Regions from separate parts of the Arthrobacter sp. Cr_A7 genome, predicted to be linked through region 2. Evidence: riboswitches for the same ligand, from Rfam matches in the RefSeq annotation. Region 2 holds a riboswitch; each other region holds the start of a gene.

Region 1 (4,378 bases), on a different contig from region 2:
GCCGATGGTCTGCCATTCCTCAGCCATCAGGCCCACCAACCGCATCGCGGCCAGCGTGCCCAGCACAAAACGGTGGGGCAACCGGGCCTTCTGCGCCAGTGCATCCGCGAGGTCGGTTGGATCCGTGCAGCTCATGAGCAGCACGGCCGGCAGGGCAATGGCCAGGCCCCGCAGCATGAACCCGATTCCCGTCTCCAGGGAACCCTCGCTCATGGTCCAGATGCCGACGTCGATCAGGGTCCGTCCGCTGTCCGCGGCAAGGACGGAGGTGCTCCAGCCGCCCACGGCAGCGGCGAGAATGAGCGGCCAGCCACGCTGCCACAGCAGCGTCAGGGTCAGGCCGGCAAGCGGAAACAGCAGGAACTCAAAAAACAGCGCCACCGAGGCCGAGACCCAGTCGATGGACAGTGCCAGCACCACCGTGATGAGGACGACGGCGGCCACTTTGCTGAGCGGATTGGCGCGGGTGAGGAGGGCGTGGTTGCCACGCAGGTTCAGCTGCTGCCTCATGGTGCCACCCGTTCCGCTGCAGCCATCCGCAGCTCCGTCCCGCCCAGCGCGGCGGTGAATTCGGCATCGTGGGTCACCGACACCACTGCGGTGCCCGCGTCCAGGAGTTCGGAGAGGAAGGATGCCAGTTCCGCCCACGTGTTGGCGTCCTGGCCGAACGTCGGCTCGTCCAGCACCAGGACCTGCGGGCTCGCTGCAAGGACCGTAGCCACGGAGAGCCGCCGCTTCTCCCCGCCGGAAAGTGTGTACGGGTTGGCGTCCACCAGCGCGGTGAGCCGCAGCCGTTCCAGCAGTTCGTCAACGCGATCCTCGCCGTGCCCCAGGTGCCGGGGCCCGAACAGCAGTTCATCGAGCACATTGCCGGTAACGAACTGGTGCTCGGGTTCCTGGAACACCGTCCCCACCCGCTCGATCAGCTGCTCGGCTTTCCACTTGTAGGGGTCGATTCCCGCTCCCCGGCTCAAGTCGGTGGTGGCGGAAACCTTGCCGGCAACCGGCTCCAGGAGCCCCGCGAGGGTCAGGGCGAACGTCGATTTTCCCGCACCGTTGGGTCCCACCACAGCCAGCGCCTGGCCGGACCGCACCTGCGCGGTGATGTCTTCCTGCACCGGGACTGGCGGGATCCTGCGGAACCCGCTGCGGCGCGGACGTTCCCGGGACACTGCCAGCTTTTCGGCGGCGAGCAGGAGATTTCCCGTCCCCGCGGCCGGCACGACAGCACGGGCACGCGTGGCAGGCACATAACCGGGCACCCACACTCCGGCGGCCATCAGCAAGGTCCGCGCCTCACTCAGCACCTGGTCCGGAGGCCCGTCCAGCAGTACCGCAGGATCAGAGGCCGAGCCGGGCTGCAAGACCACAATCCGGTCCACCAGGTCCTTCCAGACCGACACCCGGTGCTCCACCACCACCAGCGTTGCGCCGGTCTTGTCCAGGCACCGGGCCACGGCGTCGCGGACCTCCAGCACACCCGCCGGGTCCAGGTTGGCGGTGGGCTCATCCAAAAGGATCAGCCCGGGCCGCATCGCAAGGATGCCCGCCAGCGCGAGGCGCTGCTTTTGGCCGCCGGACAGGGCCGACGTCGGATGGTCCAGCGGCAGGTGGGACAGGCCGACGTCGTCAAGCGCCTCCTGCACGCGGGTCCAGATGGCATCACGGGGCACGGCAAGGTTTTCGGCGCCGAAGGCGACGTCGTCGCCTACGCGGGAGAGGACCACCTGTGTTTCGGGGTCCTGCTGCATCAGCCCGGCATGGCCGCGCTGCCCGCGGGGGGACACGCCGTCGACGAGCAGCGAACCTGACTCGTCCGAATCGCCCGCCTCGCCGTCGTCGTTCGCGTCGCCCAGAACCCCGGCAAGGGCATGCAGGAGGGTGGATTTGCCGGCACCGGAAGGGCCGAGCAGGAGCACCCGCTCCCCCGGCGCGATGTCGAGGTCAAGGCCGTGTACCGCGGGCTTGGGGCGGCCGGCATGCCGCCACCCCCAGCCGCGGGCGGTGATGGCCGCCGGCGGCACTGCTCCGGCCCCGGCCTGGTGCGAAGGTGCCTGCATCAGGAGAGGACGGGCTCCGTTGCTGCCTTGCGCGAGGCGAAGGAGCTCAGCACCCCGGTCTTCGCCAGTCCCCGGGTGGCGATCCAGGACAGTGCACCGGCGATGACCGCTCCGGAAATCGCGGTGAAGATGATGTAGGCCAGCTTGTCGCCGCCCGAGTAGGCGATGTTCCAGCCCCACGGCGCGAAGGAATCATTCAGGCCACAGAAGAGGCCCGCCGCCGCGCCGGCCAGCAGCGCAACGGGCAGGTTGAACTTCTTGTACACGAAGATGGCGAAGATGATCTCCGCGCCTAGGCCCTGGACGAAGCCCGAGAACAGCACGGAGGCGCCGTACTGTGAGCCCATCAGGAGCTCTCCGGTGGCTGCGACGGTTTCGCAGAACAATGCCGCGCCGGGCTTGCGGATGATGAGCATGCCCAGCACCGCCGGGATCATCCAGCCGCCGGCGATCAGGCCGGTCAGGGGCGGGTAAACGGCGTTCATCGGCGCGGAAACCGCGGCCGCACCCTGGGACCAGGCCCAGAAGATGACGCCGCCGGCGATGGCGATCAGGGCCGCCACCACGATGTCCACGACGCGCCAGGACTTGCTGGTGGTCTTCTTGATTGCTGCAGTGCTCATGTGATCCTCCTGGGAAACAGGAGGGGAAAGCACGGCAAGCGGCTACTGCCGTTGCCGGACTTCGAGAACTCGACTCCCTTGCGCCGGTACTAACCGGATCAGGTTCGAGGGTCTGCGGCTGTCCGCACTCTCAGCGCCCACCTCCGGTTCCCGGCCTTGGCCAGTGCCCGACGGCGGCGCTCCCCTGTCGTTAAGTAATGCTCTGAATGGAATGATGCTTGGGTAGAACTGCCCTGCTGGGCGGAGTCCAGTTTACACCGGGACAGGGGTAGATTGTGGGCCATGACTGCTAATCAGCCGCATGTGACCGACTTCGATCCGGACTCTGACGCCGCGCAGCCGGAAGGATCGCTGCAGGCCCTCATCGGCCGCATCGAGGGGGAGATCCATGAGCTCCAGTTCCCCGGCTTCTCCCTGGACGACTCGCTGAACCTTGGACTTCTCCTTGTGGAACTGGGGAAGGAGCGTGGCCTGCCCATCGCGATCGACATCACCAAAGGCGATCAGGTCCTGTTCCATGTGGCCCTGCCCGGCGCCACCCCGGACAACGAACACTGGATCCGGGCGAAGCAGCGCACCGCCGCCCGGTATGAGGTTCCCTCGCTGCTGGTGGGGCTTCGCGGCCGGCTCCGGGGCGGTCGGATCGAGGACCAGGGCTGGTTCGACCAAACCCTGTACGCCGCGCACGGCGGGTCCTTCCCGGTCTATGTCTCCGGTGTGGGCGCGGTAGCCACCGTCACCGTTTCCGGGCTCCCGCAGATGCAGGACCATGACCTGGTGGTGGAGGCCATGCGTGAGGTGCTGCGCCCGGCAGGGGCAGACGGCCCGGCATGACCGGCAGGCCCGCTGACAACGCCGTCCGGGCGGCACTGGACAAAGCCGAGGACGAGATGATCTTCATCGGCCCGGACCATCCCTACTATCCGCTGCTGGCCGAACTGGTGTCCGCCGTCGGCAAGGCATGGCAACAGGGGTACGAGCAGGGCCCCAGCGGCGGGCAGCACCCCAACCCTTACACCTGGACCGGTCCGGCGTAAGAAAAGGACGGAACGGGGAAGGTTCCGTATCCCTCAACGCAGAAACAAAGCCTGCTTAGCTTTTATTAGTAATCATGCTTACTATATTGTTTCAGGCGTGAGAGGAGTACAGGACATGGCAGTCAGCACCCGCCCACCGGGCGTCCGAACCGCCCTGCAGTGGTCTGCCATTGCCGCCGGCGCCGGGTTCCTGCTCGTTGGCATCCTGGGATTCGTCCCCGGAGTTACCCGCAACTATGATTCCCTCGGTTTCGCAGGGCCCGGTTCAGGGGCGCTGCTGCTGGGTGTGTTCCAGGTATCCATTCTCCATAACCTTGTCCACTGCCTCTTCGGCGCCGCCGGCCTGCTCATGGCGCGGACCCACCGCCAGGCCAGGAACTTCTTCACGTACGGCGGGGTCATCTACCTGGTGCTCTGGCTGTATGGCCTCCTCATAGGAGACAACACGCCGGCAAACTTCATCCCGGAGAACGGTGCGGACAACTGGCTGCACCTCGTCCTGGGCCTGGCCATGATCGCCCTGGCCATCATGCTGTCCCCGCGCACTCCCGCCACCGGCCGTGGCAACTGACCTTTCTTGACGGACCGTCAATGCAGACGGCACCGCACCGGCACACCGCCCGAACCCAAGGAGCACCATGAAACTTCCGGAACCGAG
Region 2 (4,378 bases):
GGTCAGCAGCGGCGGAGGTGACCTTGTCACCGTCTACCAGGAGCAGCGCGGGCAGCTCAATGGTGCTGCCAGCTCCACCGGCGACGCGGTTCAGGGTAACGAAGTCTCCAACGGAAACCTTCTCTTGGCGGCCGCCTGCGCGGACAATCGCGTACACCACTTGGGAACTCACTTCTCTCGACGTTTATTACTAAATTTGCGTGCGGTGCCCGGCTCTGAATTGGCTGGGTTTCCGCTGTGCCTCAACGCCGTGGATTCCCCGGGGGAATCCGTGAGCTATCCCCGAAGGGGTCATAACCCAAGTGTTGGCGTAAGCACCGAAGAACTAGACTACGCTAATTTCGTCTTCGGCCGCAAATGAGGCTGGTTCCGGCGCGTTGGCTGTGATAGGAACCACAGGCCAACCCGGCGGCGGGACCGCGCCCAACCATACTACCGGCAGGGCGCCCGCCCGCCGGTCAGGAGTGGAGGCGCGGCGCGTCGAAGAAGTCCACTTCCAGGCGGCAGGACTGCCGGAAGGCGGTGACCATCGCCGCCCGCTCGGCATCCGAGGCGTTCCGCCCGGCCCCGTCCACGATGGTGATGGCCGTGCGGGTTGCTTCGGCGAATTCATCGTCGGCGTAGGTGCGGAGCCAGTCAGCATAGGGGTGCGCTGCCGGTTCGCCCGCGGCGACAAACCGGGCATGGAGTGTTTTGCCCACCTCGGCGTACAGCCAGAAGCAGGGAAGGACGGCGGCCGCGAGCACTGCATAGCTGCCCGACGCCGATGCAGCCGTCAGGTGGTCCACGTAGGACTTGGTGACCGGACCCAGTTTCGCCTGGACGGGGCGGGTGCTCAGCCAGGACCTGTGCAGTTCCGACTCCACTTCCAGGCACTGCCGCGCGGAGGCAGCCCAGAACACCTGCTCCGTTTCGGTGGGTGCCAGGGCACTTGCCCGTGCCAGGACGCGGGAGTAGCCGTTGAGGTAGATGGCGTCCTGGGCCAGGTAGTAGGCAAACTCCTTTTCGGGGAGGCTTCCGGAGGCCAGTCCGCGGATGAAGTCCAGCCCGTAGATCGCCTTGAGGTCCTCGTCGGCTTCGGCCCGCAGCCGCGCCGCGAATCCTCCGGCGGGCGGGACGGGGCGCAGGTGGTGGAAATGGTGGACCGGCCCGTTCCCTGTTCCCACGTCCAGGCGTCCGGAGGCTTCCAACGCGCCTGCCAGCCATGGCTTCACTTCCCGCAGCGATGCCTCCCAGTCCCCCAGCCGCGCCTGGACAGTGGCCATCGCCGAGGAGAGCGAACAGCCGGTGCCGTGACTGTTGGGGGTGGCCACCCGCTCCCCCGGCACCTGGATGACTTCTGCTCCCAGCAATCCGTTCATGTTGACCAGCGCGTCCGGGCATTCGGCCCCGGCCAGGTGGCCTCCCTTCACCAGCACGGTGGTCCCGGTGGCAGCTGCCAGGCGCTTCCCCTGATCGAGCGCGCCTTCCCAGGAATCCTGCGGGCTTTCGCCCACCAGCATGGCGAGCTCGGCCAGGTTGGGCGTGAGGAGATGGGCGAGCGGCAGCAGGTCGCGGAGCGCAGCCTCAGCTGATTCCTGCAGCAGCCGGTCGCCGCTGGTGGCGACCATCACCGGGTCGAGGACCACGACGGCGGGCCGCACCTTTTCGAGCCATACCCGGACCACCCCGATGACGGCGGCGTCCCCAAGCATGCCGATTTTCACGGCGTCGATGGTGATGTCGTCACTGATGGCGTCCAGCTGGCTGGCCAGGAAGGAAGCCGGCGGGACGTGGACGGCTTCCACGCCGCGGGTGTTCTGTGCCGTGAGGGCTGTGATGGCAGCCATGCCGTACCCGCCGTGCGCGGCAATACTTTTGAGGTCCGCCTGGATACCCGCTCCACCGGAGGGGTCCGAACCCGCAATGGACAGGACACGGGGCAGGTCCCGGCCGGAATCCGGCAGGACAGGAGTGGACTGGAGAGCTTCCGCGGGCATTGCAAGAGTCGAAGACAAGAGACATCCCTTCGCCGGTACTAGCCGGACAGGTTCAACGGGTGTGGATCTCAGCCGGCCCTTCGCGCGGCACCCCGTGTCGGTTCCCCAGCCTAGCCGTTTTGCCGCCGACGCACCGAAGGTGACGTGCCGCTGCTTCTGGAACCTGGTCCGGGCCGAAACACTGTTAACGCCGGATGCCCGGAACCGGCCGTGAGGGCGATTCCGGGCATCCGGGTTTTTGTTTGTGCTGCCTGCGGTTAGAGCTCGGAAGCAGGAACTCCCACACCGAGGATGATCGGAGCCTCGGCCTGCTTGGCGCCTGCAGTGTCCGCACCGGAGGCGGCAGCCGGTTCCGGCGCCTTCGCGGCATGCGAGTGGCCTGCACTGGCTGCGGGGACGCTCTCGTGGTGCTGGACGGACGTCTCGTTGGCAGCCCCCTGGGCACGGCTGGCGCTGCGGTTGCGCCGTGGCCTCCGCTGCCGTGACTGCTCCACGGTGTGGTCCGACCAGTCCTTCTCAACGGTTGCGGCGGCGGACGGCTGCCCGGCCTTGGCCGGTTCCGAAACTGCCGGTGCCGAAACTACCGGTGCCGGAGCTGCCGATGCCGAAACCGCAGCTTCCGGCTGTTCTGCCGGAGCCTCGGCAGCCGGAGCGGGCTCACCGAGGTGCGCAAAGGCTTCAGCGAGCCGGTCGAGGGTGAGGGCAGGTTGCGCCTGCTGTTCTTCCGCGTGCTCGACGAACGGCAGGGCGACCTTCTCACCGCCAAACGTCAGGACAGCGGCGGGACGGGAGGAGGCATCGGCGTCGTGCTTGTCCGCCTCGACCGGCGCTGCCTGCTGGGCCGGCTGTGCCTGGCGGGCAGCCGCAACTTCATCGTCGTGCAGGTGGGCCGCGTGGGCTGCTGCAGCGATGTTGGCGAGGGCCAGTCGGGTTGCTTCCGCCTTGGCGTGGCGTTCGGCGTCTGACGGGTCCGGGTGGACCGTGTGCACGTGTACGGCCGCGGCCGCCGGGGCAACGTCAGGCTGCTGGCCGCCGCGTCCGCGCCGCCGCTTGCGGTCGGGACGGACACCGGGCTGGGTGCTGTCGGTCCGCTGGCCTTCGTTGCGGTGTCCTTCAGCACGGGCTTCAGGCCGGCTGTCGGCACGCTGCACGTGGTGCTCGGCGGCAACGATGTTGGCGCGTCGGTGCTCCACGGGATCGTCGTGGGTGACCACGCCGCGCCCGGCGCACGCCTCACACTGCTCACCGAAGACCTCCAGGAGCCCGGTGCCCATGCGCTTGCGCGTCATTTGGACCAGGCCCAGCGAGGTGACCTCGGCAACCTGGTGCTTGGTACGGTCACGGCCCAGGCACTCCACCAGCCGGCGCAGCACCAGGTCCCGGTTGGACTCCAGCACCATGTCGATGAAGTCGATGACGATGATGCCGCCGATGTCGCGCAGCCGGAGCTGCCGTACAACTTCCTCGGCCGCTTCAAGGTTGTTCTTCGTGACGGTTTCTTCGAGGTTGCCGCCGCTGCCGGTGAACTTGCCGGTGTTGACGTCCACCACGGTCATGGCTTCGGTGCGGTCGATGACCAGCGAACCGCCGGAGGGCAGGAACACCTTGCGTTCCAGGGCCTTGTGGATCTGCTCGTCGATCCGCCAGGCCGCGAAGATGTCCTGGTCCTTGGTCCACTTCTCGAGGCGGCCCACGAGGTCCGGCGCCACGTAGGTGACGTAGGCCTCGATGGTGTCCCAGGCTTCCTCGCCGGAAACAATCAGCTTGGAGAAGTCCTCGTTGAAGACGTCACGGACCACCTTGATGGTGAGGTCCGGTTCGCCATAGAGCAGTTCCGGCGCCAGGACCTTGGTGGAGGTGGACTGGCTTTCGATGCCTTCCCACTGGGCCCGCAGACGGTTGATGTCGTGCGTCAGCTCTTCCTCGGACGCTCCCTCGGCGGCTGTGCGGACAATGACGCCCGCGTGCTCCGGAAGGCGGTCCTTGAGGATGCGCTTGAGGCGGTTGCGTTCGACGTCGGGCAGCTTGCGGGAGATGCCTGTCATGGAGCCGCCGGGCACGTACACGAGGTAGCGGCCGGGCAGCGAGATCTGGCTGGTCAGGCGTGCACCCTTGTGGCCCACCGGGTCCTTGGTGACCTGGACCAGGACGGTGTCGCCGGACTTGAGGGCGTTTTCGATGCGGCGCTGCTTGCCTTCGAGGTTGACGGCCTCCCAGTTCACCTCGCCGGCGTACAGGACGGCGTTGCGGCCGCGTCCGATGTCAACAAAGGCAGCCTCCATGGAGGGCAGGACATTCTGGACCTTGCCGAGGTAGACGTTGCCGATGAGCGAATCCTGCTGCGTCTTGGACACGAAGTGTTCCGCCAGGACGCCGTCCTCAAGGACCGCAATCTGGAT
Region 3 (4,378 bases), on a different contig from region 2:
TTCCTCGGCGAGGCGTCCGACGGCGGCAATCACCTCGAGTGCGGCAGCCGCCGTCGGCGTCTTGAAGACGGTGACCAGGCCGCCGTCGCTGAAACGCCAGTCCGGCAGTCCGGTGAGTGCTTCGTCGATGCGTTCCCGGGGAAGGGCGTCTTTGGCGGCCACTGCTGCTCCTTGCATCAGGGCGCCGGCCGGTCCGAAGGAGCAGGCCCTACAGGAACTCGGCCCGGCCCTCCATCGCCGACGACGCCAGCGCGTGCTCGCGGCGCGGTATCCGACCGGCCGCTTTCGCCAGCCTACCGGCGATGACAGCGTGTTTGAAGGCCTCCCCCATCAGCGCCGGGTTCTGCGCCCGGGTCACCGCGGTGGCCAGCAGCACGGCGTCACAGCCAAGCTCCATGGCAAGGGCGGCATCCGACGCCGTTCCGATGCCTGCATCGAGCACCACCGGGACGGAGGCGCGGGACACGATGAGCTCGATGTTGTGCGGATTCAGGATCCCCAGCCCGGTGCCGATGGGTGATCCCAGGGGCATGACCGCGGTGGCACCCAGGTTTTCCAGGCGAAGCGCCAGGACCGGATCATCGTTGGTGTACGCAAACACCTTGAACCCGCGGTTGACCAGCTGTTCGGTGGCGTCCACCAGTTCCACGGCGTCCGGGAGGAGGGTGTGCTCATCGGCGATGACCTCAAGCTTCACCCAGTCGGTTTCCAGTGCCTCGCGGGCCAGTTCGGCGGTGAGGACCGCATCACGGGCCGTGAAACAGCCGGCGGTGTTGGGGAGGACCCGGATGCCGTGGTCCACGAGCAGCTGGAAAAGCGAGCCCGTTTCCGCGGTCGAATAGCGGCGCATGGCCACGGTGGTCAGTGCTGTCCCGGATGCCAGGAGCGCGGCTCCGAGGCCGTCCAGGCTTGGGGCGCCGCCGGTGCCCATGATGAGCCGCGATGCCAGGGGTACGCCGTCAATGACCAGTGTGTCGTCCATGCCGGAGGCGCCGGCCGGTGTGATGGTGGTGGTTTCGGTCATGGTCTCAGCCTCCCTGCACTGCCGTGACGAGCTCGACGTCGTCTCCGTCGGCGAGCGCTGTTGCGAACCATTGGCTCCGGGGTACTACCTGCGCGTTGTGCGCCACCGCCACGCCGAGTTTGCCGCCGTCGCGGGCCTGGCCATCAGCGGCGAGCGGGCGGCCGGTGACCTGGCTGACGAGCATGGTGATGGAGGCCCCGTCAGCCACCGTATGTTGTTGTCCGTTCAGGGTGATGTTCATGCTGTCTCCTTGATGTTGAAGATGGTGGCGGCCGGTTCTCGCACGGAAAACCGGCCCGGGTTGAACGGTTGCCAGCGGACGTCCGCCGTGCCGTCCAGAAGGTCCCGGCAGATGGCCGCCGCTGCGGGGGCCAGGAGGACGCCGTGCCGGAAGAATCCGGTGGCAATGATCAGTCCCGCAACGTGTGCGGATTCCCCGGCTGCCGGATCGCCGGCCAGCGGCACCCGGCCCAGCAGCGGGGCGTTGTCCGGGGTGCCGGGCCGCGCCCGTGCTGTGCATTCCAGCAGTTCGAGTTCGGCGACGGCGGGCACCAGGACCTGGGCATCGCGGAGGAGCTGGTAGACCCCGCCTGCTGATACAGCGCCCGCTGCAGCCCGGGCACCGGCCGCCGGTGCGCTTTGTGTTGCGGCAAGGGCATCCTCACGCTGGGTGGCTCCGATCACCACCGTCCCGTCCTGCCGCGGGACGATATACACGGGGACGCCGTGGACCAGCCCGCGGACGGTTGAGGTCACCAGCGGCTGGAGGTGTCGGGGCACTGCCAGGCGCAGGATATCCCCATACACCGGCCGCAGCGGCAGCTGCAGGCCGTCGGGCAGGCCCGCCAGGGCTGCGGCATCCAGGCCGTTGGCAACGATCGTTTCGCGGGCCAGGACCGTGCCGCCGCCTGCGAGCAGGGCCCCGGCCACTGCCCCGTCCGCCCAGACCAGCCCGGCGGCCCGGTCCGGCACGGCGTAGCCGTCGATGGCCCCCGCCACGTCTGTTCCATTACTTTCGACGGCGGAGCCATGCGCGGCGAGCGCGCGCCGCAGGCAGGACACCAGGCGCCGGGGATCCACCTGGTGGTCCGCGGGAGTGTCCAGTGCGCAGGCGATGGCAGGGCTGAGCAGCGGTTCCCGGCGTCGGGCCTCCCTGACAGTCAACGGCTCCACGGACAGGCCGCTGGCCTGCTGCACCCCGCGCAAATCCATCAGGGCGCGGCGGTCGGCAGCATCGGCACCCACGGCGAGCGTCGGCGTCGTGAGGTACCCGGGACTTTCGCCGGAAGCGGCGGCCAGTTCCGCGGCAAAGCCCGGCCACCGGGCGGAGGAGGCAAGCATGAGCTCCAGGAGGTCCTCCTCCTGGTAGTGCAGCTCGCTCACCGGCGCCAGCATTCCGGCAGCCGCCCAGCTGGCCCCGGCTCCGGGCGCGTCATCGATCAGCACGACGGACCGTCCGGAACGCCTCGCCTCCCAGGCGATGGCATGCCCAACCACTCCGCCGCCAATCACGGCCACGTCGGCACGGGTGGCGCCGGAGGAAGCCCCGGGCGGGGCAACGTTTGGGGTGCTCATGTGTCTCCTTCCCTACGCCGGCATTAACCGGATCAGGTCAAGCGGTCGGCTCTGACGCCCTCTCAGCCCGGCGCTTTATGACAGCTGCCGCGGGCTCCCGCAGTACGAGGCCAGTGTAGAGGAACTAGGCTTGCAGCCATGAATGTGTCCCAGTCCCCTGCCCCCGCTGCCGCAGTCCCCGCCGCCGATGCCTTTACCCATGCCGAAGGCACTGCAGGCCTGAACAGCGCCCGGCTTTACCTCTGCACTGATGCCCGCCGGGACCGCGGGGACTTCGGGCAGTTCGTGGATGCTGCCTTTGCCGGCGGCGTGGACATCATCCAGTTGCGGGACAAGGCCATCGAGGCGGCCGAGGAGCTGGAGCTGCTGGCGGTTTTGAAGGAAGCGGCGCAGCGCCATGGCCGGCTGTGGGCTGTGAATGACCGGGCGGACATCGCCGTGTTGTCCGGTGCGCCGGTGTTCCACATCGGTCAGAAGGACCTTCCGTTGGATGCAGCCCGCACCCTGCTCAACGGCAACGCCGCCATCGGGCTTTCCAGCCATGCCCCCGGGCAGGTGGACGCCGCCCTCGCTGCCGCAGCCGGACCGTCCGCGCTTGACTACTTCTGCGTCGGACCGGTCTGGGCCACGCCCACCAAACCCGGCAGGGCCGCCGTCGGGCTGGACCTGGTGAAGTACGCCGCCGAAGCCTCGGCCGAGGCCGGGAGCGGGGTGCCCTGGTTCGCCATCGGCGGCATCGACCACTCCAATGTGGACCAGGTTGTGGAAGCAGGAGCGAGCCGGATCGTTGTGGTGCGTGCCATCACGGAAGCCGATGACCCTGCCGCCGCTGCCGCCGCCCTTCTCGCTGCCTTGGACGGGGCCACACCCTAAAGACGCCGCAACACGGCGCAGCCCCGTGCGGCGTCAATGCCATGCAAAATCGGGGTTCTTCGGGCTAGGCTGATTTTCGTGTCACATCATCGGCTGGCTCCCAACGTCCACGAGCACAACAATGCCCTCGAGGAAGCCCTGGGTGCCCTGCGGACCGAACTGGAACTGCCCGGCCCATACCCCGTACACGCAGTCAGGGATGCCGAAGCGGCCGTCGCGGCCTTGCAGCTGCCGGCCTATGACCTCACCGGGGTCGGGTTTATCACCATCGATCCTGCATCGTCCACGGATTTGGACCAGGCCCTGTTCATCGAGGCCGACGGCGATGGGTACCACGTGCTGTACGCCATCGCCGATGTTCCCTCCTTCGTGACGCCCGGCGGGCCCCTGGACGCCGAAACACGGCGCCGCGGCCAGACGTTCTATGCCCCTGACGGCCGGATTCCGCTGCATCCGGAAGTCATCAGCGAGGGAGCCGGGAGCCTGCTGCCGGGGCAGGACTGTTCCGCCTTTGTCTGGGATTTCCGGCTGGACAGCGACGCCGAAGTCACCTCCGTCGCCGTGAAGCGGGCGCGCATGCGCAGCCGGGCCAAGCTCAGCTACAAGGGGGCGCAGGCTGAGCTGGATTCGGGCAACGCAACCCCCGTACTGCAGCTGCTCAAAGAGGTTGGCCTCAAGCGCGTGGAGCTGGAACGTGCCCGTGAAGGCGCCAGCCTGAACATGCCGGAACAGGAGATCGTCCAGCTTCCCGACGGCGGCTACCGCATCGCCGCCGCCCCGCAGCTTCCCGTGGAGGACTGGAACGCGCAGATTTCGCTGATGACGGGCATGGCCGCCGCCCAGCTCATGCTGGCAGGGAGGGTGGGTATCCTGCGCACCATGCCCGCGCCGGATGAACGCTCCCTC

Evidence for each region. A riboswitch is a leader RNA that binds a small molecule or an ion and turns the genes downstream of it on or off. The one in region 2 is predicted to bind thiamine pyrophosphate.
Region 1: linked by a shared signal. The riboswitch ahead of P2Q66_RS08755 (ECF transporter S component) and the one ahead of thiD (bifunctional hydroxymethylpyrimidine kinase/phosphomethylpyrimidine kinase) in region 2 are both predicted to bind thiamine pyrophosphate.
Region 3: linked by a shared signal. The riboswitch ahead of thiO (glycine oxidase ThiO) and the one ahead of thiD (bifunctional hydroxymethylpyrimidine kinase/phosphomethylpyrimidine kinase) in region 2 are both predicted to bind thiamine pyrophosphate.

What each region holds. Positions count from the first base shown of each region.
Region 1 covers NZ_JARHXQ010000141.1:17,811-22,188, forward strand. The annotation lists gene P2Q66_RS08745 (energy-coupling factor transporter transmembrane component T) at 1-510, opposite strand, end outside; gene P2Q66_RS08750 (ATP-binding cassette domain-containing protein) at 507-2,060, opposite strand; gene P2Q66_RS08755 (ECF transporter S component) at 2,060-2,683, opposite strand; TPP riboswitch at 2,741-2,879, opposite strand; gene P2Q66_RS08760 (heme-degrading domain-containing protein) at 2,966-3,517, shown strand; gene P2Q66_RS08765 (hypothetical protein) at 3,514-3,720, shown strand; gene P2Q66_RS08770 (DUF4383 domain-containing protein) at 3,836-4,291, shown strand; gene P2Q66_RS08775 (iron-containing redox enzyme family protein) at 4,359-4,378, shown strand, end outside.
Region 2 covers NZ_JARHXQ010000321.1:2,457-6,834, reverse strand. The annotation lists gene rplU (50S ribosomal protein L21) at 1-160, opposite strand, end outside; gene thiD (bifunctional hydroxymethylpyrimidine kinase/phosphomethylpyrimidine kinase) at 459-1,979, opposite strand; TPP riboswitch at 1,987-2,084, opposite strand; gene P2Q66_RS19420 (Rne/Rng family ribonuclease) at 2,237-4,378, opposite strand, start outside.
Region 3 covers NZ_JARHXQ010000230.1:186-4,563, forward strand. The annotation lists gene P2Q66_RS13720 (4a-hydroxytetrahydrobiopterin dehydratase) at 1-162, opposite strand, end outside; gene P2Q66_RS13725 (thiazole synthase) at 209-1,024, opposite strand; gene thiS (sulfur carrier protein ThiS) at 1,029-1,265, opposite strand; gene thiO (glycine oxidase ThiO) at 1,262-2,599, opposite strand; TPP riboswitch at 2,592-2,710, opposite strand; gene thiE (thiamine phosphate synthase) at 2,738-3,472, shown strand; gene P2Q66_RS13745 (RNB domain-containing ribonuclease) at 3,551-4,378, shown strand, end outside.